Regions from separate parts of the Proteocatella sp. QWL-06 genome, predicted to be linked through region 2. Evidence: riboswitches for the same ligand, from Rfam matches in the RefSeq annotation. Region 2 holds a riboswitch; each other region holds the start of a gene.
The links. A riboswitch is a leader RNA that binds a small molecule or an ion and turns the genes downstream of it on or off. The one in region 2 is predicted to bind cyclic di-GMP.
Positions count from the first base shown of each region.

Region 1: another riboswitch for cyclic di-GMP. It lies ahead of AC4PGZ_RS09390 (hypothetical protein); the one in region 2 lies ahead of AC4PGZ_RS00305 (transglutaminase domain-containing protein).
Region 3: another riboswitch for cyclic di-GMP. It lies ahead of AC4PGZ_RS09365 (SdrD B-like domain-containing protein); the one in region 2 lies ahead of AC4PGZ_RS00305 (transglutaminase domain-containing protein).

Region 1 is NZ_CM178755.1:1,962,553-1,970,029, forward strand. Features, by position in the region: gene AC4PGZ_RS09380 (SipW-dependent-type signal peptide-containing protein) at 1-392, opposite strand, end outside; gene AC4PGZ_RS09385 (signal peptidase I) at 462-1,649, opposite strand; gene AC4PGZ_RS09390 (hypothetical protein) at 1,646-2,530, opposite strand; cyclic di-GMP riboswitch class I at 2,583-2,707, opposite strand; gene epsC (serine O-acetyltransferase EpsC) at 2,819-3,346, opposite strand; gene scfA (six-cysteine ranthipeptide SCIFF) at 3,513-3,653, opposite strand; gene AC4PGZ_RS09405 (aminotransferase class I/II-fold pyridoxal phosphate-dependent enzyme) at 3,838-5,271, shown strand; gene nhaC (Na+/H+ antiporter NhaC) at 5,484-6,941, shown strand; gene hpf (ribosome hibernation-promoting factor, HPF/YfiA family) at 7,178-7,477, opposite strand, start outside.
Region 2 is NZ_CM178755.1:52,124-59,600, forward strand. Features, by position in the region: gene hemB (porphobilinogen synthase) at 1-736, shown strand, start outside; gene AC4PGZ_RS00290 (sirohydrochlorin chelatase) at 736-1,098, shown strand; gene cbiT (precorrin-6Y C5,15-methyltransferase (decarboxylating) subunit CbiT) at 1,100-2,458, shown strand; gene AC4PGZ_RS00300 (precorrin-8X methylmutase) at 2,478-3,122, shown strand; cyclic di-GMP riboswitch class I at 3,237-3,319, shown strand; gene AC4PGZ_RS00305 (transglutaminase domain-containing protein) at 3,417-4,253, shown strand; gene AC4PGZ_RS00310 (acyl-CoA dehydratase activase) at 4,439-5,212, shown strand; gene AC4PGZ_RS00315 (HAD family hydrolase) at 5,394-6,086, shown strand; gene AC4PGZ_RS00320 (IS6 family transposase) at 6,351-7,477, opposite strand, start outside.
Region 3 is NZ_CM178755.1:1,954,107-1,961,583, forward strand. Features, by position in the region: gene AC4PGZ_RS09355 (IS6 family transposase) at 249-1,703, opposite strand; gene srtB (class B sortase) at 1,884-2,699, shown strand; gene AC4PGZ_RS09365 (SdrD B-like domain-containing protein) at 2,844-5,369, opposite strand; cyclic di-GMP riboswitch class II at 5,397-5,482, opposite strand; cyclic di-GMP riboswitch class II at 5,491-5,577, opposite strand; gene AC4PGZ_RS09370 (hypothetical protein) at 5,796-6,770, opposite strand; gene AC4PGZ_RS09375 (DUF5305 family protein) at 6,802-7,477, opposite strand, start outside.

The DNA.
Region 1 (7,477 bases), 800 kb from region 2:
ACTGAATCTACCTTCCATAGATACCAGTGACCATTCATTCCTACCCAGTAATCCACTTCTCTTGCGCAGTCATTAGCACATCTTGACATGTCTACTGTAACATCCTCCAGATATGCACGGTTAGATCCTCTGTTTATAAATGGAATGTTGAACCATGCCCAGCTACCTGGTACAAGCTCGCCAGTGTTTATAGAAACTCTGTCGCCATATGGTCCAGATGCTTTTGCTTCAGTACAGTAATCCATTACTCCAACATGGCCAAAGTCCACGTCAAATGATCCAGTCTTAACAGTCGCTTCAACTTTTAGGGTATCGCACCAGTATGCGTATCCTGTTCCTAGTATACCGATTGATAGAATAAGTATACCTAATATGCTCTTCATCTTTCTCATCGTATTTTCCTCCCAAATATTTTACAATCACATTTAAATACATCTGATCATTTCATTGGGGTAAAGAGTCTAAAATTCAACCTCGGTGTCCAGAATCTGATTTCCACTCTTGAGAAGAAGAGTCGGCCACCCAATTTTTGGGATCACCCTTACAAGCTTGCCTCTCAGATCTTCTACCCCCACAGGCACTGAATCTGTGCCCGAGTTGTTATCTCCTTTAGTGGTTATCTGCATCGCCTCCTCATCAGACTTATCAATGGCCGTTATCCTGTGTGTGATGAGTATGTCAGACCGCTTGAACTGTATGACATCTCCAACACTAAGCTGCTCCGCCTGGTCCATATCCGATATCTTTCTCAGTATTACCACATCCCCGGGCTGTATAACCGGAATCATGCTTCCGGTAGCAACAGCTGATGGATACACTGGAAAAACACCTGCTACAAACCATATGAACGCAACTGATATAGCCATCGCCAGCACCCAGAGCATAACATTTTCATCATTGTCCTTACACTGCTTGATTACTTTTGTAAGCCTGAGATACTGATTGTTGAAAAAAACTGTGAACACTACTGGTATCCCAAATCCTATGCTGGCCTTGGCAAGCCAGTTGAGATCCGGAAGTATCGGTACAAGGTAGGTAATCCCCCTCGTAAGCGATATATATATGATGGAAGCCCAGGGGCCCCCAAAATATACAAGGGTTGTCGCAAGTATGTTCTCTCCGAGCTGTGGAAGCAGAACCTCGGAAATGAAGATCACTCCCGTCTTGAAATCCTTTATCTCTGTCCACGAAAAGAGTGATACTGAAATCAGCGTCATGAACAATATAACTGCTGCGGCTGTCAGCTTCGTATGCTCTGTAAAGGATCTCAGGATATAGTCTCTGACGAATTCTCTCCCAACTACGGCAGAGAATACGAAGAGATTGAGAAGTATCCCCCTGAGCGTGAACTGGTATGGTGATTTCCCAAACCCAAGCAGGTATCCTGCTATGATGTTTATAATCACATAGGCCGTCGCCATGTTCATTGCCCATATATAGATCTTTCTGCGGTGCTGAAGCTTTCCATGGTTTCTTCCCTGAGGAAGGCTCCTTGTAGCAATTATCGCTGTCATGATCCATAGCGGAACAGTTAGCATGTTTGCACTGAAATTGTCATTTATTACAGTGTTTTCAGCTGCATATATCATTGTGCTCATAATGACCAGTACTGCCGCTGATGCTCTTATCCTGTTGGATATCTTCATCATGAAGTCATCCCCTCAGGTGCAGCCTCTTCAGGTGCTGAATCCGGCGTATCGCCATTTTCTGCTGGTGCAGCTTCTGCTGGTGCCGCTTCCGCTGGCGATTCTTCTACTTTTGGTGCTTCTGCCGGCTCTGTCACTGCTTCAGGCGCAGGTGCCTCTGGCTCTGGTACTTCCGGCTCGACTGGTGCAGGAATATCAGGAACTGGCTGCGCCGGCTCTTCAGGAAGTGGCTGTGCGGGTTCTTCTGGAACCGGCTCAGATGGTACTTCCGGAATCGGCTGCGATGGTACTTCCGGAATTGGCTGTGCTGCTGCCTGTGCTTCAAGAGCTGTAAGGTATGCGAGATATCTTTCGGCCTGAAGCTGCCTGTTCTCATCTACTGCCTCTATTTCTATAGAGTCTTTCCATGACTCGGTTTCAGAATATGCATATTCCAGCTCTATCTCTGTTTCAAAATATCCATATTCCTCTGCTTCTACGTGGACGTTCTTGAATTCCATAGTGAACTCCTGTTCCATTTCATCCGGTTCAAGTATAATGTCTTCAAATATTTCATCATCATATTCCATAAAAATTCGCTGCTGCGAAGAATCAGAAAAACTGTTATATAACGCTTTTGCATCCTTTATACTGAGCTTTACCGGCAAATCTCCTGTATTTTTCAGATAGAATGTCACTTTGAGTACCTTCTGATCGTAGTCATACTCGATCTTTCCGGACTCATCACTGACGACATCCATCTCAGCTACCGTAAGCACCGCTTTGCTCTCAAGGCTTTCCCCGAAATATGAATAACTTATGCCGAGAGTAGATATGCAGAGGCTGCTCGTGACAAGTAAAGCTCCAAGTTTCCAGGCTGTCCTTCCTGCTTTTGGATTTTTCATATGACACACCCCTTAAAAATCACGAAAATAAAAAGGCTGCAACCAGTAAATAAGTTGCAGCCGAACTATCATATCAGATATAAATATAGAATGATTAAACTTTTGTTGATATATGTACCTGACTTAGATTCCTAGCTTTGCGACGCCCCGTTTTCACGGAGTTTGCCCTTATATTCATAACAGCTTCAAAATCATTTCAATTTGATGTTAAGTCTTATATAACCAACATTATTTGTCTCAAACAATTGTTTTTATAGTCAGAATATTCAGTTTTCAAGGCTTAATTTGTTAAACCTTGGTTTTAACTACTTTTGCCGGTATTCCTACGGCTGTAGAATTTTCTGGAATGTCTTCAAGAACTACGGCATTTGCTCCAATCTTGCTGTTGCTCCCTATATATATCGGACCGAGCACCTTGGCTCCTGTGGATATCAATACATTATCCCCGAGCGTAGGATGACGTTTGCCCTTATCCTTGCCTGTACCCCCAAGCGTAACCTGGTGATATATGATGCAGTTGTCTCCGATTTCGGCGGTCTCTCCTATGACTACTCCCATTCCATGGTCGATGAAAAGATTTTTTCCAATTATTGCTCCAGGATGAATCTCGATTCCGGTAAAAAATCTTGCTACCTGAGATATGAACCTTGCAAGAAAATTGAGCCTTCTCTGGTAAAGAGCATGTGCAAGCCTGTGCACTATGATAGCATGCACTCCCGGATAATTTATAAGTACGCTGAGCCTTGATGTTGCAGCAGGATCCTGATCAAGATATACCTTCAGGAGTTCTCCCAGGCTTCCTCCGTTTGTTTTCATATATTGACACCTCCAGATAATAAACAGTATTTATATGATAAAACTAAATTTCATTTTAATCCATAGCATTTTGCTATGAATTAACTGTAAAAAAAATGTTGGTTTTCACCAACATTCAATTAAGTCCTACAGACAAATTTTCAGTTGTATAAATAATAATATTAAATTATCTTTCACATTCCTGATTTGCAACTGTACAAGAAGTCTTGCATGCTGACTGACATGAAGTCTGGCACTCGCCGCATCCTTTTTTCTCAGCATCCTTTTTAAGGTTGTTTGTTGTTAGTGTTCTGATGTGCTTTTTCATTTTATTTACCTCCAATATAAGATTACTTTTCTAATTATACTTCTTTACGGCACAAATTTCAAGTTTTATATTTGCTAATAATTGCATATGTCGGCGCGACAGATGATATAATATGTACATAAGAAAGCTGCAATTACATTTAGCGTTGATTTCAAATCATGAAAACAAATAGAAGGAGAATTTTATGAATCTTATCGATCTGCCTATACTCAAAGGACTGTCCGATTACAGGGATGAGAGAGTCCTGAGATTCCATATGCCGGGTCATTATGGAAGAGCGAGTTTCCCTGAGCTGGAATATCTTGCAGAGAATATGTATGAATTCGACGTGACCGAAGTGGACGGCACCGACAATCTTAATGATCCACAGGGCATCATACTTGATTCGCTGAGTCAGATAAGCAGGGCTTATGGCTCGAAGCAGTCATTCGTGCTCGTAAACGGGAGTACAAGCGGACTCCATATCGCCATAGACACCCTTGTCGACCAGGACTCCCACGTCATTGTCGCCAGAAACTGCCATAAAAGCGTCCACAGCATTCTGAGCAGAATGAATGTTAATGTCCATTATATATATCCTGAACTAGATCCAGTCTTTCATAATGACTCTCATATAGATTCTAAAAAACTGTTTAATATGATAGAAGATCTCAAAAAACGGGGAATAGATGACATATCGGCGGTAATACTTACCTGTCCGAACTATTTTGGCAGGAGCTTTCCTCTCAAAGGCATATCCGGCTATCTTGAATCTAAAAATATCTACCTTATAGTAGACGAGGCTCACGGCGCTCATTTTGAATTCAGCAGTGATCTTCCTGAAAGTGCGGTCTCACAGGGAGCTGCCATCTCAGTGCAGAGCGCTCACAAAACGCTTCCGGCGCTTACTCAGGTAAGCATGCTTCATCTTGGCCATAATTTTCCAGACTCCAGAATGGAGAGACTCAGAAAAAACATCAATTTCTATCAGACATCGAGTCCTTCCTATTTATTCATGGCATCCTGCGAAGCTGCCGTCTCCATAATGACCAGATACGGACCTGAAAGGCTTTCTGATCTGAAATCATGGATTGAAGAGTCAAAACAGGCTCTCTCTGAAAATCCTTATGTCAGGGTATATTCTGACTATGCTGCGGGCATGCCTCAGGATTTCTGCAAGATTGCCTTGAAAACCCCGATAAAAGGAGAGGTACTCTCTGCAATACTAAGGAAGAATTATCATATCCAGTGCGAGATGGCTGCAGGATTCAACATTCTTTTCATGGCAGGACTGACTCATACGAAATCCGACATATTAGCTCTGGCAGAAGCTGTTGAAGATTCTCTAAAAAATAACAATCACCTGTTTGACTATGCTTTTGAAGCAGATTTCATATCTCTCTATCCTGAAACAGAGAGCCTGAAAAACATTATTTTAAGTAATAATAAAACCGATGGTGACTTATTAATAATTACTAAAAATATTTCAAATCTCGATGATGACATCTCTGCTGAGGAAATAATCCCCTATCCCCCCGGAATACCGCTTTTGATGAAGTATGAAAAAATTAACAAAGATATGGTGAAAGCGCTCAAGTATCATGAATATTCAGAAATCAAATGCTACATCATTGTTTAAAACGTTTTCATAGTTTGTTTTTATCCTTGAAATTTTATTTGATAGCTGTTATAATCAATTTATGAATTTACAGGCATCTTTTAAATTCACTTGTTCACGTTAACCTTAACAGATTCGCTCTGGTTTTAATTTTTTGATAATTCTGTTTCGGTTACTGCCTGTATATCAGGCTCTAAATTTTTATTATAATTTCATATTTTGAGGAGGTTTATATGTCAAAAGAACCAAAAGTCAGGCAAAAAAGAGAAGCCAAACTCTGGGAAGCATTTCTGCCTATACTAGCACTTATCATTTTTCTTTACATTGGTCTTGTAATCTTTGGAGCTGATGCTCACATTCCACTTGTAATGGCTTCAGCCGTAGCTGTTTTCGTTGCGATATTCCAGCTTGGATACACATGGAGTGAGATTGAAGATGGAATCCTTAAGACTATCAACATGGGAATGCAGGCAATCATAATACTTATGATAGTAGGTATGCTTGTTGGAACATGGATTCAGGGTGGAGTTGTTCCTGCGATGATCTACTATGGACTTCAGATCCTTTCACCAAGTATATTCCTTATAGCTACAGTTCTTATCTGTTCAGTTGTATCTCTTGCAACAGGATCTTCATGGACTACTGCAAGTACTGTTGGTATAGCGCTTATCGGTATAGGACAGGGTATAGGTATACCAGCGCCGGTTGCTGCCGGAGCTATAATATCAGGTGCATACTTCGGAGATAAGATGTCACCTCTTTCTGATACTACAAACCTTGCACCTGCAATGGCCGGAGCTACACTTTTTGATCACGTTAAACACATGGTTTACACTACTGGTCCATCATACATAATTTCACTTATAGTTTTCGGTTTCATGGGAGCTAAGTATGCGGGACAGGAACTTGATTATGCAGCTATAAACGAACTTCTTGCTATACTTCAGGCAAACTTTAACATAAGCATGCTTATGCTTATACCTCCAGTAGCCGTTATACTTATGGTTGTATTCAAGGTTCCAGCTATACCTGGACTTATCGGAGGAGTTATACTTGGAGCATTCTTTGGTATGGCGTTCCAGGGCGTAAGCTTTGGTGATGTTCTAAGCTCATCAAATAACGGATATGAATTTGTTATGTCTGACGGAGCTTCTGCTGCCGAGATAATGATAGCTGAACTTCTTACTCGTGGTGGTATGCAGTCTATGATGTGGACAGTATCACTTATAATCTGTGCCCTTACATTCGGTGGAGTACTTGAATCTACAGGAATGCTTGGAATAGTTGCTGCAACGCTTCTTAAATTTGCAAAAGGAACTGGATCACTTGTTACTATAACAATATTCACTTCAATATTCATAAACATAATTGCAGCTGACCAGTATCTTTCAATAGTTGTTCCAGGACGTATGTACAAGGACGCTTATGCAGAAAGAGGACTTGCTCCTCGTAACCTTTCTCGTACGCTTGAGGACGGTGGTACTATAACTTCACCGCTTATCCCTTGGAATACATGTGGAGCCTTTATGTCGGGAGCTCTTGGAGTTCCTACAGTCGAGTATCTTCCATACTGCGTACTGAATATAGTGAACCCTCTGGTTTCTATAACGCTTGCATTCCTTGGTCTGTTCCAGCTTAAGATGACTGACGAAGAAAAAGCAGCCTATGAGGCATCAAAGATACATGTATAGAAATTAATCATATGATTTCAGGAGACAGTTCATCATGAACTGTCTCTTTTGTATTTGTACAAAGCAGCATAATGTGTTATAATTATATCAGTAATTTCTATTATTTAAGGATTTTACAAAAAGCCTCTTAATTATTATTTTTCTGATGCCTCAGACGTCATTGTATAATGTCTGAGGCATCAGTCATTGCATAAAAAAACCGGCGTTTTCGCCGGTTTTATGTTTTCGTTAATATTTTATACTTTAGGTTCGATCAATCCGTAATAGCCGTCTTTTCTTTTGTATACTACGGATATCTTGTCTGTCTCGTGATTGTGGAATGCGAAGAATTCATGTCCAAGCATCTCAAGCTGTAATATCGCATCTTCCTCAGACATCGGTCTGTATTCAAAGGATTTTCTCTTGATTATCTGATCCTTTCCTTCTTCTATCACCATCTCATCCTTTTCAGGGCTGTATTCTTCGATATTTTCAAACCTGATTGAATTGTGAGTCTTCTTCATCAGTCTATCCTTGTGCTTTGTGAGCTGTTTTTT
Region 2 (7,477 bases):
AAAAGACCCGGTGGGAACTCAGGCATATCATGAGGAAGGCGTAGTGCAGCAGGGAATAAGGGCGATAAAGGAAAAATGTCCGGATGCCTACATCATAGCGGACACATGCATGTGCGAATACACTTCACACGGTCACTGCGGGATACTGTGCGGACATGACGTGGACAACGATGCATCACTTGAATACATCGCAAAGACAGCACTTTCACAGGTTCAGGCCGGGGCGGACATGGTTGCGCCTTCTGACATGATGGACGGAAGAGTAGCGGCTATAAGAAGGCTTCTTGATGAGAACGGATACAAGCATACGAGCATAATGAGCTATGCCGCAAAATATGCGTCTTCATTCTACGGACCTTTCAGAGAGGCTGCAGGCTCTGCGCCAAGCTTTGGAAACAGGAAGCAGTACCAGATGGATTATCACAACAGGAGAGAGGCGCTCAAGGAATGCCATCAGGACATAAAGGAAGGCGCGGACATACTGATCATAAAGCCGGCGCTTTCATATCTCGACATAATAAGAGAAGTCAAGGACACTACGAATGTGCCGATAGCGGCGTACAACGTGAGCGGGGAGTTTGCGATGGTAAAGGCTGCAGCAAAGGCGGGTCTGATAGACGAGTACGGAGTAATGTGTGAGAGCGCGATAAGCATGTTCAGAGCAGGAACCGACGTACTGATAACATATTTTGCAAAAGAACTCGCAGATGCGATGAAGAGAGGGGACATAGGCTAATGAAGGGAATACTGATACTTGGACATGGAAGCAAGGCGACAGAGACAGAAAAAACGCTTGAAAAGATAGTGGAGATGGTAAGAGAGGCAAATCCGGGCAAGATAATAGAGCATGCATTTCTTCAGCTGAGCGAGAAGACGCTTGAGAAGGGCCTCAGCAGCCTGCTTGAAAAAGGTGTGGATGACATAAAGGTTATCCCATACTTCCTTTTTGCAGGGCTTCACATACAGGAAGATATCCCGGCTGAGATAGAAAAATTCCTTGAAGGAAAGGGCGACATAAAGGTGGAGATGGCGGACACTCTTGGGGCAGATCCAAGGCTGGCTGAGATAGTGAGCGAGAGAATCGCGCAGATATATTAATATGAAGACGGTAAGGATAACAGGCATCGGCATGGGCACTGAGGAGTCTCTCACAAAAGAGGCTTCTCAGGCGATTGCCGGTGCTCAGGAGATAATACTGACGGACACCCTGGCAAGGAGGCTGGATTTGAGCCTTGACACGACTCTGAACCCAGGGGCCGTGATCACGCTCTGCAAGGTATCTGAGGTCGCTGAGAGGATAATAGAGAGCAGTGCAGATAACATTGCGGTGCCGGTTTCGGGCGACGTTGGTTTCTTCAGCCTCTCGAGGACCGTGGCAAAAGGCCTTCAGAAGCTGAAAGCGGAAGCACAGGCCTGCCGGTCTTCGGCGGTGGGAGCGGAAACCGGGCCTGGCGGCTATGACGCGCGCCATGACATAAAGCTCGAGTATATTAACGGAATCAGCAGCATGGCATACTTCTTCGCTAAGATTGGCAGGAGCTATGATGATGTCAGGATAGCGAGTGCCCACGGCAGGAGCACGAGCATGGTCGCGCTCGCAAGCTACACCAAGAAGGTATTCGCGCTTACGGGCGGAGAGCAGAAGGTGAACAGCATATGCAGAGAGCTTGCAGAAGCAGGCCTTGGATACGTTACCGTGACGGTCGGCGAAAATCTTGGCAGCGAGGATGAGAGACTTGTGTCCGGAAGCGCTGCGGAGATAGCGGAGATTGAATTTGAGAATCTCGCGGTCATGCTTATCGAAAACCCTCATTCGGCAGATTCATCCCAGATGCTCAGGGACAGCGACTTTGAGAGGGCGAAGGTGCCTATGACCAAGGAAGAAATCCGCTGGATATCTGTGGCAAAGCTCGGCATAAGGCCTTCGGACACGGTGTATGACATAGGCGCAGGCACCGGCTCGGTTACGATCGAGATGGCAAGAAAGGCCTGCGAGTCCAGGGTATATGCTATAGAGAGAAATCCCGAGGCCATAGAGCTAATCAGGAAGAACATGGCAGCAACCGGAAGCTATAACATAGAGCTATCTGAAGGCAGGGCGCCTGAGGGTATGGAGTCGTGGCCGGAGCCGGACAGGGTATTCATAGGCGGAAGCAGCGGCAATCTGAGGCAGATACTGGAGACAATCATATCGAGGAGCACGAGGGGCTTCAGGCTGGTGATTAACACGGTGACGCTCGAGACGCTTACGGAGGCATTCACGGTGCTCGGCGAGCTGGGATTTGAAAATGCTGAGTATCTCAGCATATCTGCGGCAAAATCGCAGAAGATGGGAAGCTACAACATGATGATAGGCGCCAATCCCGTGTATATAATAACGGCAGATTATTGCGGCGCCGCGGGCGCAGGCAGCACTGCCGGGAATGCTGCGGGAGGCAGCAGTGCAGCCGGGCATTAATAAGGAGAGGGAGCAATATATGAAGATAGATATAATAAAGCCGGATGAGATAGAGGCAAAGAGCTTTGAGATAATAAGCTCTATAATTGAGGAGAATTATCCGGATGCTGTGATAGCTCCGGAGCATGAGAGCATCGTAAAGAGAGTAATCCATACCTCTGCCGATTTTGAATATCTGGACAGCCTCGTGATATCTCCGGGCGCTGTAAGCAGGGCAAAAGAGGCGCTCAAAAATGGAGCAGTGATAGTGACTGACACCAATATGGCAAAGGCGGGCATAAACAAGACTCATCTCGCAAAGCTTGGTGGAGAGGTATGCTGCTACATCGCTGACGAGGATGTGGCAAAAGAGGCGAAGGAAAGAGGCGTGACGAGAGCAATAGTATCTATGGAGAAAGCAGCAAAGCTCGGACGTCCGCTGATATTCGCCATAGGAAATGCCCCTACCGCGCTCATCGTGCTCGACCAGATGATCAAGGAAGGAAGGCTAAAGCCGGAGCTCATAATCGGAGTGCCCGTGGGATTCGTGAACGTGGTGGAATCCAAGGAGCTCATAATGGAATCAGGAGCTGAATATATCGTGGCAAGAGGAAGAAAAGGCGGAAGCAACGTTGCGGCGGCAATCTGCAATGCGCTCATATATTCACTGGTTGAAAGAGAATAAAGGCAAGTTTGCCACATAAAAAACAGAAAATTTAATGCACTAAAACAAAAAATATGGTATTATGTATGTAACAACGGTGATAATACGCAAGGAAATATATATAATGCTACTTTTCAGCGATAATAGCAAACCACCCGAAAGGATGGGACGCAAAGCTAAAGGGCCTAAGTACTCAGTACAGGCAGCCAGCTACCGAAGGAGAAGTTTTTTTGTTGGGAAAAATTTTTCGGGTATTTTTCGGGAATATATTGTTGATAGTAGTCTACTGATTGAAAAACAGGAGAAAAAACTACTATGAGAAAATATTCTTATAACATAACTAAAAAAATAAGCTCGCTTGTCATGGCTTCAATGTTCATCTTATCGAGCACAGCAGTTTCTTTCGCAGATGTGAGAGATTCAAAGCTTGAGTATCTTAGACAGCTTAACACAGAATTCAGAAGAAACATCGACAGCGTGGATACTCTGGATTCCAATTCAGGAAGCAGATGGCAGATGCAGGTAGACGCAGACCTCGTGAAAGACAGAAAAGAAGCTACAAGATTCCTTCAGGGAGTATATTCAGTGGTTCCCTTCTTCAACTCCATGAGCATAAAGAGCTCAGGCGGAAACTATTCTATAAACCTTCAGAACATGAGCTCATATGATCACTCTGTAGTCGTAGACGTAGCAAAGCAGTGGACGGCGGAGATAATCAAGGACGGCATGACAGATACTCAGAAGCTCAGAGCGATACACGACAAGATAATAAATGAGACAGTATACGATGCATCTTCAGGAAACAATGCACATTCACCGGCAGGAGTAGCAGTAGACAACAGAGCGGTATGTGACGGATATTCAAGAATGTTCACGATAATGGCGACGCTGGTTGAGATACCAGTCGTACAGGTTACCTCAAACGTGATGAACCATGCATTCAACCTCGTATATATAGATGGAGAATGGCTGCTCGTGGATGCGACATATGACGATCCTGTAACTTCAAACGGAAAACAGGTTCTAAAGCATGATTACTTCCTCGTAGGACCGACAGATTCAAAGAAACACAAGTTTGACAGCGCGCAGAACGGACTTACGCTCGAAGACTATATAAAGATAGGAAACTACATCTACCAGGATGTAATATAAGAAAGCTCAGGCGATGTCATTCAGACGTCGCCTTTTTAATGCCGCAGACTTGTCTGAGTGCGCATCACCGTGATAGAAAAAATCTATAGTGACGATAGACGAATATTATAAATAGAGCCTGCCTCACAGAGCCGTTAATGTAGTAAAATAGTATGTGTATGGATATTTGAAATGGAGAGGGTATAATGTACAGAGTAGGTATAGATATAGGTTCTACATCGGCAAAGGTAGTTGCCATGGACAGGGAAAACAAGATAGTATACAAGAAGGTGATGCCTACGGGGTGGAGCTCGCTCGAAACGGCTGAGATCATTCAGGATGACCTTGAGAAAAGCGGCATATCAAGCGGAGGCAGGACCGTCGTGGCTACAGGCTACGGCAGGATATCCGTTCCCTATGCTGACAGGACAGTGACGGAGATAACATGTCATGCGGCAGGCGCGGCATATTTTTTTGATACCAGAGAGGCTACCGTCATAGACATCGGGGGACAGGACACGAAGATAATAACCCTTAAGGATGGGAATGTAGCAGATTTCATAATGAACGACAAGTGCTCTGCGGGAACAGGGAGATTTCTCGAGATAATGGCAAACACGCTTGGAATGAAGCTGGATGAGATGTGCGAGCTCGCAAGAGAAGGAAGCGGAGTCAGTATAAGCTCGATGTGCACGGTTTTTGCTGAATCAGAGGTCATAAGCCTCATAGGGGCGGGAAGACCGAAGAAGGATATTGCCTTTGGGGTAGTGGATTCCATAGGAAACAAGGTCAAGTCTCTGTGCAGCAGGCATTCAACAGGCGCTGGAAAGGTATATCTCACGGGAGGGCTGTGCGAGAACAGCTACATGATAGAGATGCTGAGCAGAAAGCTCGAGGCAGAGGTGATCAGCAGTCCGATGGGAAGGTATGCAGGAGCCGCAGGAGCTGCAATAATGGCAGGAAAAAAAGCAAGAAGATAGTCAGAAGGATATAAGAATAATGATGAGAGTCGGCGAGCGTTCGCCGGCTTTTTCAATTCATGGAAAAATAAGTTCGCTGAACAGTGAAAATCGGTCCTTAAGACACGAAAAAAGTTGAAAAATGAAGGGAAAGATAGTATCATGGAGTGTAAGGTGTTAAAATGAAGAAGGAGAAATGAAAATGGATAAAAGCAGGATTCTGCCACAGGATAAAAAGTACATATTTTTTGATCTGGACGGTACTCTCACAGACCCGTTTTACGGGATAACAAGGAGCGTTCAGTATGCGCTGAATCATTTCGGAGTCAAGGTCGATGACCTCAGGGAGCTGAGCAGGTTCATAGGGCCTCCGCTTACGGATTCATTCATGGAATACTACGGACTGAGCAAGGAACAGGCGGCAGAGGCAGTTGAAAAGTACAGGGAGAGATTCTCGGACACAGGCATATTTGAGAACGAGATATATGACGGGATTAAGGAGCTCCTTGGGGAACTGAAAAGCCAGGGAAGAGAGCTCTACATTGCGACCTCAAAGCCTGAGGTATTTGCACAGAGGATAGCCGAGCATTTTGAAATAGAGGAGTATTTCACTCAGATCACAGGCAGCCTGCTTGACGGGACCAGGGTCGACAAGGCGGAGGTCATAGCCCACCTTATAGAGACCGCAGGAATAGGAGACAGAGAGCTTGTCATAATGACCGGGGACAGGATGCATGATATAGTAGGAGCGAGGAAAAATAAAATAGAGAGCATAGGGGTTTCATATGGCTATGGAGGCACGCAGGAGCTAGAAGGCGCGGGCGCTACCTATGTCACAGAGACTGTGGAGGGGCTAAGATCCATGCTTACAGGAAAGAGTCTTCAGCAGGGGTAGAAGCACAAAAATCATGAGGTAGTGTAAAGTTCGTTATGAAAAAGCGATTTAAAAGGATTGCCAGATTTTGTATCCGATCTTTAAAATATAATGATGTGCGAAGCACCTGAATTCGGTTTTTTTTGCACAACAAAAGGATCTTAACCACCCTTGAATTTTCAAAAAATAATGCTGTTTCTCTTTTGTGTGGGATTGGATTTTTAGTTTAGCATCATTTTTCTCAATTTCAAGGGCAAGCCAAAATCAATGTATTGATTTTGATGGTCAACTGGCTTGATTCTCTTTGGCTTCTTCCTGCATTTTCAGTATGCTTTGTTGCCCAAGGTAGATTAGCAGCTGCCATTTTCCGGGCATGTTTTCTGCTTTATCAAGCATTTCGTGTGTATTTAATACCTGATTGTTAAATCTGGAGTGTCTTCTCAGAAAGTTGTAGTAGGCTACCCACAGTGACACGGAGTAATTTGCTCCTTCAAAATTGTCGTAGCCGCAGGTGCATCTGTATGTTTCTTTGAAGGTTCTGTTTAATCTCTCTACTACTTGCTTGTATGGTCTGTATTCTTTTGATACTGCATCATCGTTTGCAAGCCCAATGACCTGTGTGATGTCAAATTCCAGGGGGTTTTCCTGAAGGGAAAACTGCTGTGCGGCGAGTGGATAGGCACTGTACCCGTCTGCTATGAACTTGAAGTTGTCTGTTACTTTGTGGATTCCTCTGAAGGCTTTTCTCATGGCCAGTATGCATGGGCCTACGCTTCTGCTTGCTGATACCTGGTAGCCTATCACTGATTTTGAAGCGGCATCCATGATAAACCAGATGTATCCTTTGATGCCTCGTACTTTTATGTAGGTTTCATCGGCGATAAATGTTTCTGATTTTTCGTAAGGGTAGCTATCTATGAATGGCTTGATTAAAAGCGCAGCTGTTCTGCAGTAGTTGGATACCATTGTGTGGGAGATCCTTATTCCGTAAAGATCTTCAAGGGCCTGGGCTGTTTTTCGTAATGAGAGTCCAAGATTAACATGAAATGTAAGGCACAGGGACATGATATGTGCGTTTTGTTTTCTAAACTTCAGTGAGGATGAGTTCTTTGGAAGGGATTTTAAATCCATCTCAAAGAAATCTACGGTGAATTCCCGGTAGATGTAATGGAGTTTGTATTTGTATTTTTCTTTTTTATCTAGGTTTTCCGGATCTACTTTTTTCAGGTTGTTGAGATAGTACTTGCACTTTTGATTGGTGCATTTATGTATGCTAAAAAAGGTCCTGTCTCTTTTAGGGACAAGGCTGTGACTGCAATGAGGGCATTTGAGTTTTAATGGTTTGGTAACTCTTTTTCCGGTGGAAAATGTCTGGCTGCATATCTTGCACTGGTACTGGCCGTTGTCTCCGT
Region 3 (7,477 bases), 810 kb from region 2:
TCGGTAGTGTAAAGTTCGTTATGAAAAAGCGATTTAAAAGGATTGCCAGATTTTGTATCCGATCTTTAAAATATAATGATGTGCGAAGCACCTGAATTCGGTTTTTTTGCACAACAAAAGGATCTTAACCACCCTTGAATTTTCAAAAAATAATGCTGTTTCTCTTTTGTGTGGGATTGGATTTTTAGTTTAGCATCATTTTTCTCAATTTCAAGGGCAAGCCAAAATCAATGTATTGATTTTGATGGTCAACTGGCTTGATTCTCTTTGGCTTCTTCCTGCATTTTCAGTATGCTTTGTTGCCCAAGGTAGATTAGCAGCTGCCATTTTCCGGGCATGTTTTCTGCTTTATCAAGCATTTCGTGTGTATTTAATACCTGATTGTTAAATCTGGAGTGTCTTCTCAGAAAGTTGTAGTAGGCTACCCACAGTGACACGGAGTAATTTGCTCCTTCAAAATTGTCGTAGCCGCAGGTGCATCTGTATGTTTCTTTGAAGGTTCTGTTTAATCTCTCTACTACTTGCTTGTATGGTCTGTATTCTTTTGATACTGCATCATCGTTTGCAAGCCCAATGACCTGTGTGATGTCAAATTCCAGGGGGTTTTCCTGAAGGGAAAACTGCTGTGCGGCGAGTGGATAGGCACTGTACCCGTCTGCTATGAACTTGAAGTTGTCTGTTACTTTGTGGATTCCTCTGAAGGCTTTTCTCATGGCCAGTATGCATGGGCCTACGCTTCTGCTTGCTGATACCTGGTAGCCTATCACTGATTTTGAAGCGGCATCCATGATAAACCAGATGTATCCTTTGATGCCTCGTACTTTTATGTAGGTTTCATCGGCGATAAATGTTTCTGATTTTTCGTAAGGGTAGCTATCTATGAATGGCTTGATTAAAAGCGCAGCTGTTCTGCAGTAGTTGGATACCATTGTGTGGGAGATCCTTATTCCGTAAAGATCTTCAAGGGCCTGGGCTGTTTTTCGTAATGAGAGTCCAAGATTAACATGAAATGTAAGGCACAGGGACATGATATGTGCGTTTTGTTTTCTAAACTTCAGTGAGGATGAGTTCTTTGGAAGGGATTTTAAATCCATCTCAAAGAAATCTACGGTGAATTCCCGGTAGATGTAATGGAGTTTGTATTTGTATTTTTCTTTTTTATCTAGGTTTTCCGGATCTACTTTTTTCAGGTTGTTGAGATAGTACTTGCACTTTTGATTGGTGCATTTATGTATGCTAAAAAAGGTCCTGTCTCTTTTAGGGACAAGGCTGTGACTGCAATGAGGGCATTTGAGTTTTAATGGTTTGGTAACTCTTTTTCCGGTGGAAAATGTCTGGCTGCATATCTTGCACTGGTACTGGCCGTTGTCTCCGTTGTTATCGTAAATATAGTGATGCGGAGCATTGCATACTGGACATGATATTTCTTCTGGTATGGTTCTTCCGTTCCTGCGCTGAACTGGTTTTATCTTCTTCTGATATTTCGATTCGTAGTATGACAGAAGAAACTGCCAGTCCTGTTTGATGAATGGCTGGATTATTGGAAGTTGGTCTGTCTTGAATTTTTGATATTTTGGTGAGTGGGTATCGTCATGCGCCCACTTACCTAATGGAATATATTTTGAAATAAATAGTACTAAAAATCGAATTTGTTGATTTTGGTATTGAATTACATGTAGTAAATGAGTTATAATTTGAGACATAACAATGGCACCCTTGCCTTTCTGTTTTATTTGTTGTGTTGGAACTCAAATTATATCAGAAAATGGGGGGTCATTGTTTTTTTATTTAAAAAACAGTGAAAACCTTTGAATATACAGCAATATTAAATAAAATAGGGGTGTAAAACTTTACACTACCTTGATTTCAGGAGGAGGCGTTTTATGAAAACTACACATCCAAAGCATGTATTTCTGTTCCGTCTGCTGTTTTTCATATTCCTTATCATTGCGGTTTTCCTTTCCGTCAACATAGCTATGAACGTCTACAGCAGATACAGCGCAAGAATGATGATGGAAGAGCTTAAGGATGAAAAACCTGTCCCTCCGCTTGCTGTTTCAGATTCGACTCTGCCTGAAACGCAGCCATCACCCGAAGATCCATCTGTTGAAGTCAGGGATTTCAAAACTTCAGAAAAGCCTCAGATGCTTAAGGATCTGCAGGAAAAAAATCCCGATACCATAGCCTGGATCGAAATTCCAGGGACTTCGGTAGATTATCCGGTGATGCAGTCAGACACTAATTCTTACTATCTCAGGCGCACCTTCAGCCGTCAGTATAACATAACGGGAAGCATATTCGCGGATTACAGGAATTCTCCCGACTTCGATGACCAGAATACGGTCATATACGGACATAACATGAGAGACGGCTCAATGTTCTATGATGTATCGCTTTTCATGAATGAAGATTTCTATAAGGATAACAGAAGTATCATAATAACGCTTGATGACCGGATCCTTGAATATACTGTTTTTTCAATATATGAAACCCAGAAAGACTATGACTACCGCTCTCCTGAGCTTGACAGCGACCTGTTTGAGGAAAAGCTCCGGGAATTCAGAAACAAATCCCTGATTGAATCCGATGTCCCTCTGAGCGAAAGAAGCCGAATACTGACACTCTCGACCTGCAGCTATTCCTTCCAGGATGCCAGGATTGCACTCCACGCAGTGCTTACCTCAATAACCGAGTTCTAATTGCTTATATAATTTATGCAAGCAAATTATATAAGCAAAACAAAAGCAAAACAAAATATCAGACCCCTCATAAAAATCAGAGGAGCCTGATATTTTTCAGTTATAGAATTATCCATTTAAATAATTTTCCAATCATAATCATCATTAAATTTTTCTTTTTAATACATACATTGCTGCCAATGAAAGTCCAAGCATCTGCATCTGCATTGCTATTCCTGCATCTGATGTCTGTGGATTTTCGTCTGGATCAGCTGACATTACTGTCTGTGCTAAAACAACTTCTTCAGGTTCTTCTGCAGAGAATACTGGTAGACTTACTATTACTTCTTCTTCAGGGCCAAATGCTTCGATTACTATAGGCTCTTCAGTTCCTCCACCAGGAGTTATCCTTACAGTAGTTCCACCGCCGCCTCCGCCGCCTGTTGTTCCACCGTCATCACCGTCATCGTCATCATCATCGCCGCCGCCATCGTCAGGTCTGAAGTAGTAGTTACCAAAGTTTACGTCTTTGAATACGTCACCGTCTCCAACTTCAACTATAACATGCATTCTTCCTGTTCCTGAAAGCTCTGGTCCTGTTACTGGATATGTCTGATACCAGTAAGGCATTGATCCAATGTTTTCAGAAATATAATAAGTTGCTTCGTCCTCAAGCTCTGTGAATTTGTAGTATCCATTTGCGTCAGTAACTTCTGTTTTCATGTTCTGAACGTCTGCTACTGTGAGAGTTCCGCTTTCATCCATGTCACCAAGGTATTTCCATAATGTTATTGTCCATCCCTGAAGACCTGATTCAACTTCATCCCATACGCCATCTCTGTCAGAGTCATTGAATTTGTATCCTTCAATTGTTGCAGCAGCTATATCAGGCTGATAGTTACCAAATAGATATAATGATGCGCCTTCAAAATCCTCTGGATACATATAATCTTCTTCAGTAAGAGCTATAGATACGAGATTAGTAAGTGGTAATGACTGAACCCATCCCTCAGGAAGTTTTTCCTTCATATAATAGGTTCCTTCTGTTTCTACCATGAATGAGAACTCTCCGTTTTCATCTGTAACTGTAGTTGCTGCTGGCTGAACTGCTTCTTCTGATGGGTTAACGTTATAAAGATAAATTGTTACGCCTTCGAGTCCAGGTTCGTTTTCATCACGGAATCCATCCATGTCAAGGTCATTAAATTTGAAGCCTCTGATTCTGCCTTCAATATCAGGCTTATAGTTACCAAATAGATATGCTGTTGCGCCTTCAAAATCCTCTGGATACAGATAATCTTCTTCTGTAAGAGTTACCATGAAAAGGTTGTTTGCAGGAGCTGACTGAACCCATCCTTCTGGGAGTTTTTCCTTCATATAATAGGTTCCTGCTGCTGCTACTGCGAATGAGAATGCTCCGTTTTCATCTGTAACTGCAGTTGCTGCTGGCTGAACCTCTTCTTCTGAAGGATTTACGTTATAAAGATAGATTGTTACGCCTTCTAGTCCAGGTTCGTTTTCATCACGTAATCCATCCTTATCAAGGTCGTTGAATTTGAAACCTCTTATTCTGCCTTCAAATTCATCTTCTTCTCCAATTGTGTTTGTAACCGTCCACATGCACTTGATATCCTTTTCTATGCAACGTGTTTTTTCCATTTCAGGATGGATGTCTATATTCTTGATCTCAAATCCTTCAGGAAGACCTGTAACAGCTTCTTCTTTGATCTCGTACTTAAGTGATTCTAAAATATTGTTGGCTTTGTCTGTCCAGTCATTATCCTCATTGAGCTTAAGAGTAATGTCTTCTACTGTTTCGTCAGTAAAATCGATTTTTACGCTTACTTCTGGAAGTTCGTCTGTATCAGTTATTATCTGACCATGCTCATCCTTCCATACCTTCGTTACTTCGATATCCCTTACTGGAACAAGCTTGTTTATTAATTCATAGCTGCATTTCACGATATCGCCAGGTTTATATCCGGATTTTTGTGGCATGTCATTGTCACATCCGCCTGTGAATTCGCGTGAATTCTCAGAGTCAAGAATATACCCAGCAGGAAGGTCTTTGATTGGATCTTCTTTAAGCGTGTAATTCTTTGATCCATCCAGTTTCTTGAATGTATATTTCCATTGATTTGCCTTTTTTAAGGTTATGGTTCCAACTCTGGTTTTACCGTCAAATATGCCTACGGTTACCTGAGGAAGGTCTTTTACACCATCTGGGAAATTCTCATACATATAATAATTTTTTACAATCTTTCCGTCCTGGTCTTTCCAAATCTTTTCAACCGTAATTTCTTTTTCTTTTTTAGGTGCCGGTGGCTTAGAAACCATCATAGCTGCCATTGCTGGGGCCTGTTCGGTTACAGCTTCTTCTTCAACTACTTGTTCTTCTTCAACTAATTGTTCTTCTTCAACTAATTGTTCTTCTTCAACTACTTGTTCTTCTTCCACTATCTGTTCTTCGCCCACATCCTGCTCAACATCTTCCTGCGGAATGATTTCCTCAGTTTCTTCAACCGGGATTAACTGGGGCTCAGAAGAAAGTTCCTGAACGATCTCGTTCTGAACGTCCTGGATAGTATCTTCACCTTCTGCATACGCGAATGATGTCCACGCACTTGAGGTGATAAGAATTACCGTCGTAAATAGCGATAACAGTCTTTTCCTTCTCTTAGTTTCTCTCATCTTCATTATCCCCTTTTTAAACTATTGATTTAAAAAGGTCGGTTGCACCACTAGCTCCGTGCATTTCCAAGGTGCCCAGATTCAAAATGCACTTCACAGCTTCCTCTCAAAACGATAGAGTATAGAGAAAGGTCGGTTGCACTACTGGCTCCACATATCCTTAAGTGCCCAGATTATACGGATACGCTTCTCAGCTTCCTTTCTAAACTTAGTTAACAATAAGCTTAGACAAAGGTTTTTATAAATGCCTCAATCTAATACTATAAGCCTCATCCTCCTCTCAGTAATATTTTCTGTTTACATTAATATACCCTCTGCCATGTGATATAAAGCTATTAGCATTGTGGCATTAAAGTAAGATTTTAGACATAGATGGGGGCGTAAAAAAAGGGACTTCACATTGAATGAAATCCCTGTATTCCTTTTTCAGCTGATATACCTGCTGTATCTTTCATTTCTTGCTGCAATCTGCGCTGCATACTCTATCCCAAAATGTTTCTTCAGATATGTCAGAAGATGCTTAAGATCCTTAAACTCGAATCTGTACTGTGAATTCACTATGGCTGCGCCTCCTCCGCCAGAAGAAGCCCCTCCTCCTGAAAATACTGCCTTGCTGAATTTTTCTCCATCTGTTCCATTAACCCTGTCCTTATCTTTTACCGGTTTCACGATTTCAGGCTCTACGACTGCCGGTGCATCTATCTGAGGAAGCCCTGGCTCAGAAGGCTTAACTACCGCTGTCTCAGTTGCAGGTGGATTTGTTGCAGGTGGTTCTGCCACTGGAGGATTTGTTACCTGAGGCTCTGTCACTGTAGTTCCTGATGAGCTTCCGTTAACAGAAATATCCTGCCTCCAGTCAAATATTATCTCAAATTTGCAGCTCTTGTCCTGACCCTTCTGATACTGCTCTTCATCATATGGTATGAACGCAGTTATTATTATGCTCTTGCATTCACCTGTACTCAGTTTCAGCATGTCCAAGAGCTTCTCTGCTTCTTCCTCAAAAAGCGCAAGATTGTTGCCACTTATAATATTTTCTCCTATTTCGGCTCTGTACTCAACGACGTCACATTCATCATCATACTCGAGGCTATCTATTCTTATCTGATTAAGGATCGCATTTACACTGCCTTCGTTTTTAAAGCAAAGCGTTGCGCTCAGCTCGCATCCGGGAGCTATCTTGTCTATCCTTATGTCAGCAATGCCTTCATCTATATCTACTTCAAGGACTGAAACTCCATCCGTGTCCCCTTCTGTGTGTTCTTCGCAGTACTGCACATCAAATGTTCCTGTGGATACTGTTGCATATACCTGAAGACTGTCCATCCAATAAGCGTATCCCGTACCGAGGATTCCTGTGATCATGACCAGTATTCCAAAAATCCCCTTGAATTTTTTCATGAACAACCTCCTTTCTAAAGGTTTTCATTTTTCATATCTCTACTCTTGCATACCTCACATTTGCATTTTTACTATCACTTTCTCTCAAATCTATGTTATATCTGTACATGGTGCTTCCGTCTATCACGCAGAAGTATTCTATTTCCTTAACGTCCTCCCTGTATTCATAAAGTATAGGCTTTCCAAGCTCATCTGCGACCTTCACTATGTCCTCCATCTCCTTGATGTCATATATGCTGTCCATCTTTTCGATCGATATCCTGCTCACACCCGCGGCTCTGCTTCCATAGCTGGAAAGCATCTTTTTGACATCCCTGCATTTCATTTCCTCAGCACATGGCGGCTTTGACATAATCGCCCAGGCTGTAATCATTATTCCTGCAAGTATCAGTACTGCTGAAATTGCTGTTTTAATCATATTCAGAGGCGCATCCACCTCTTCGGTTATAAATATGCTGCCTTCCCTGGCTTCTGCTCCCTTTTTCTCTATATTGAAATATGATTTGTCCAGTGGAATAACAAGGGAAGCTGCAATAGGCTCTCTGGTCTCTCCCTTTGAATTCTTGATCACAGCTTCTCCTGACATAGTCACGGTAGCATTTACCGGAACCTTAATATTGCTGGCCTCAATTACTGTCCTTGCAAAGCTGTTGTAATCATTTATGTTCATCCTGACTCTCTGGTTGAGCACATCTCCCTCTGTATTA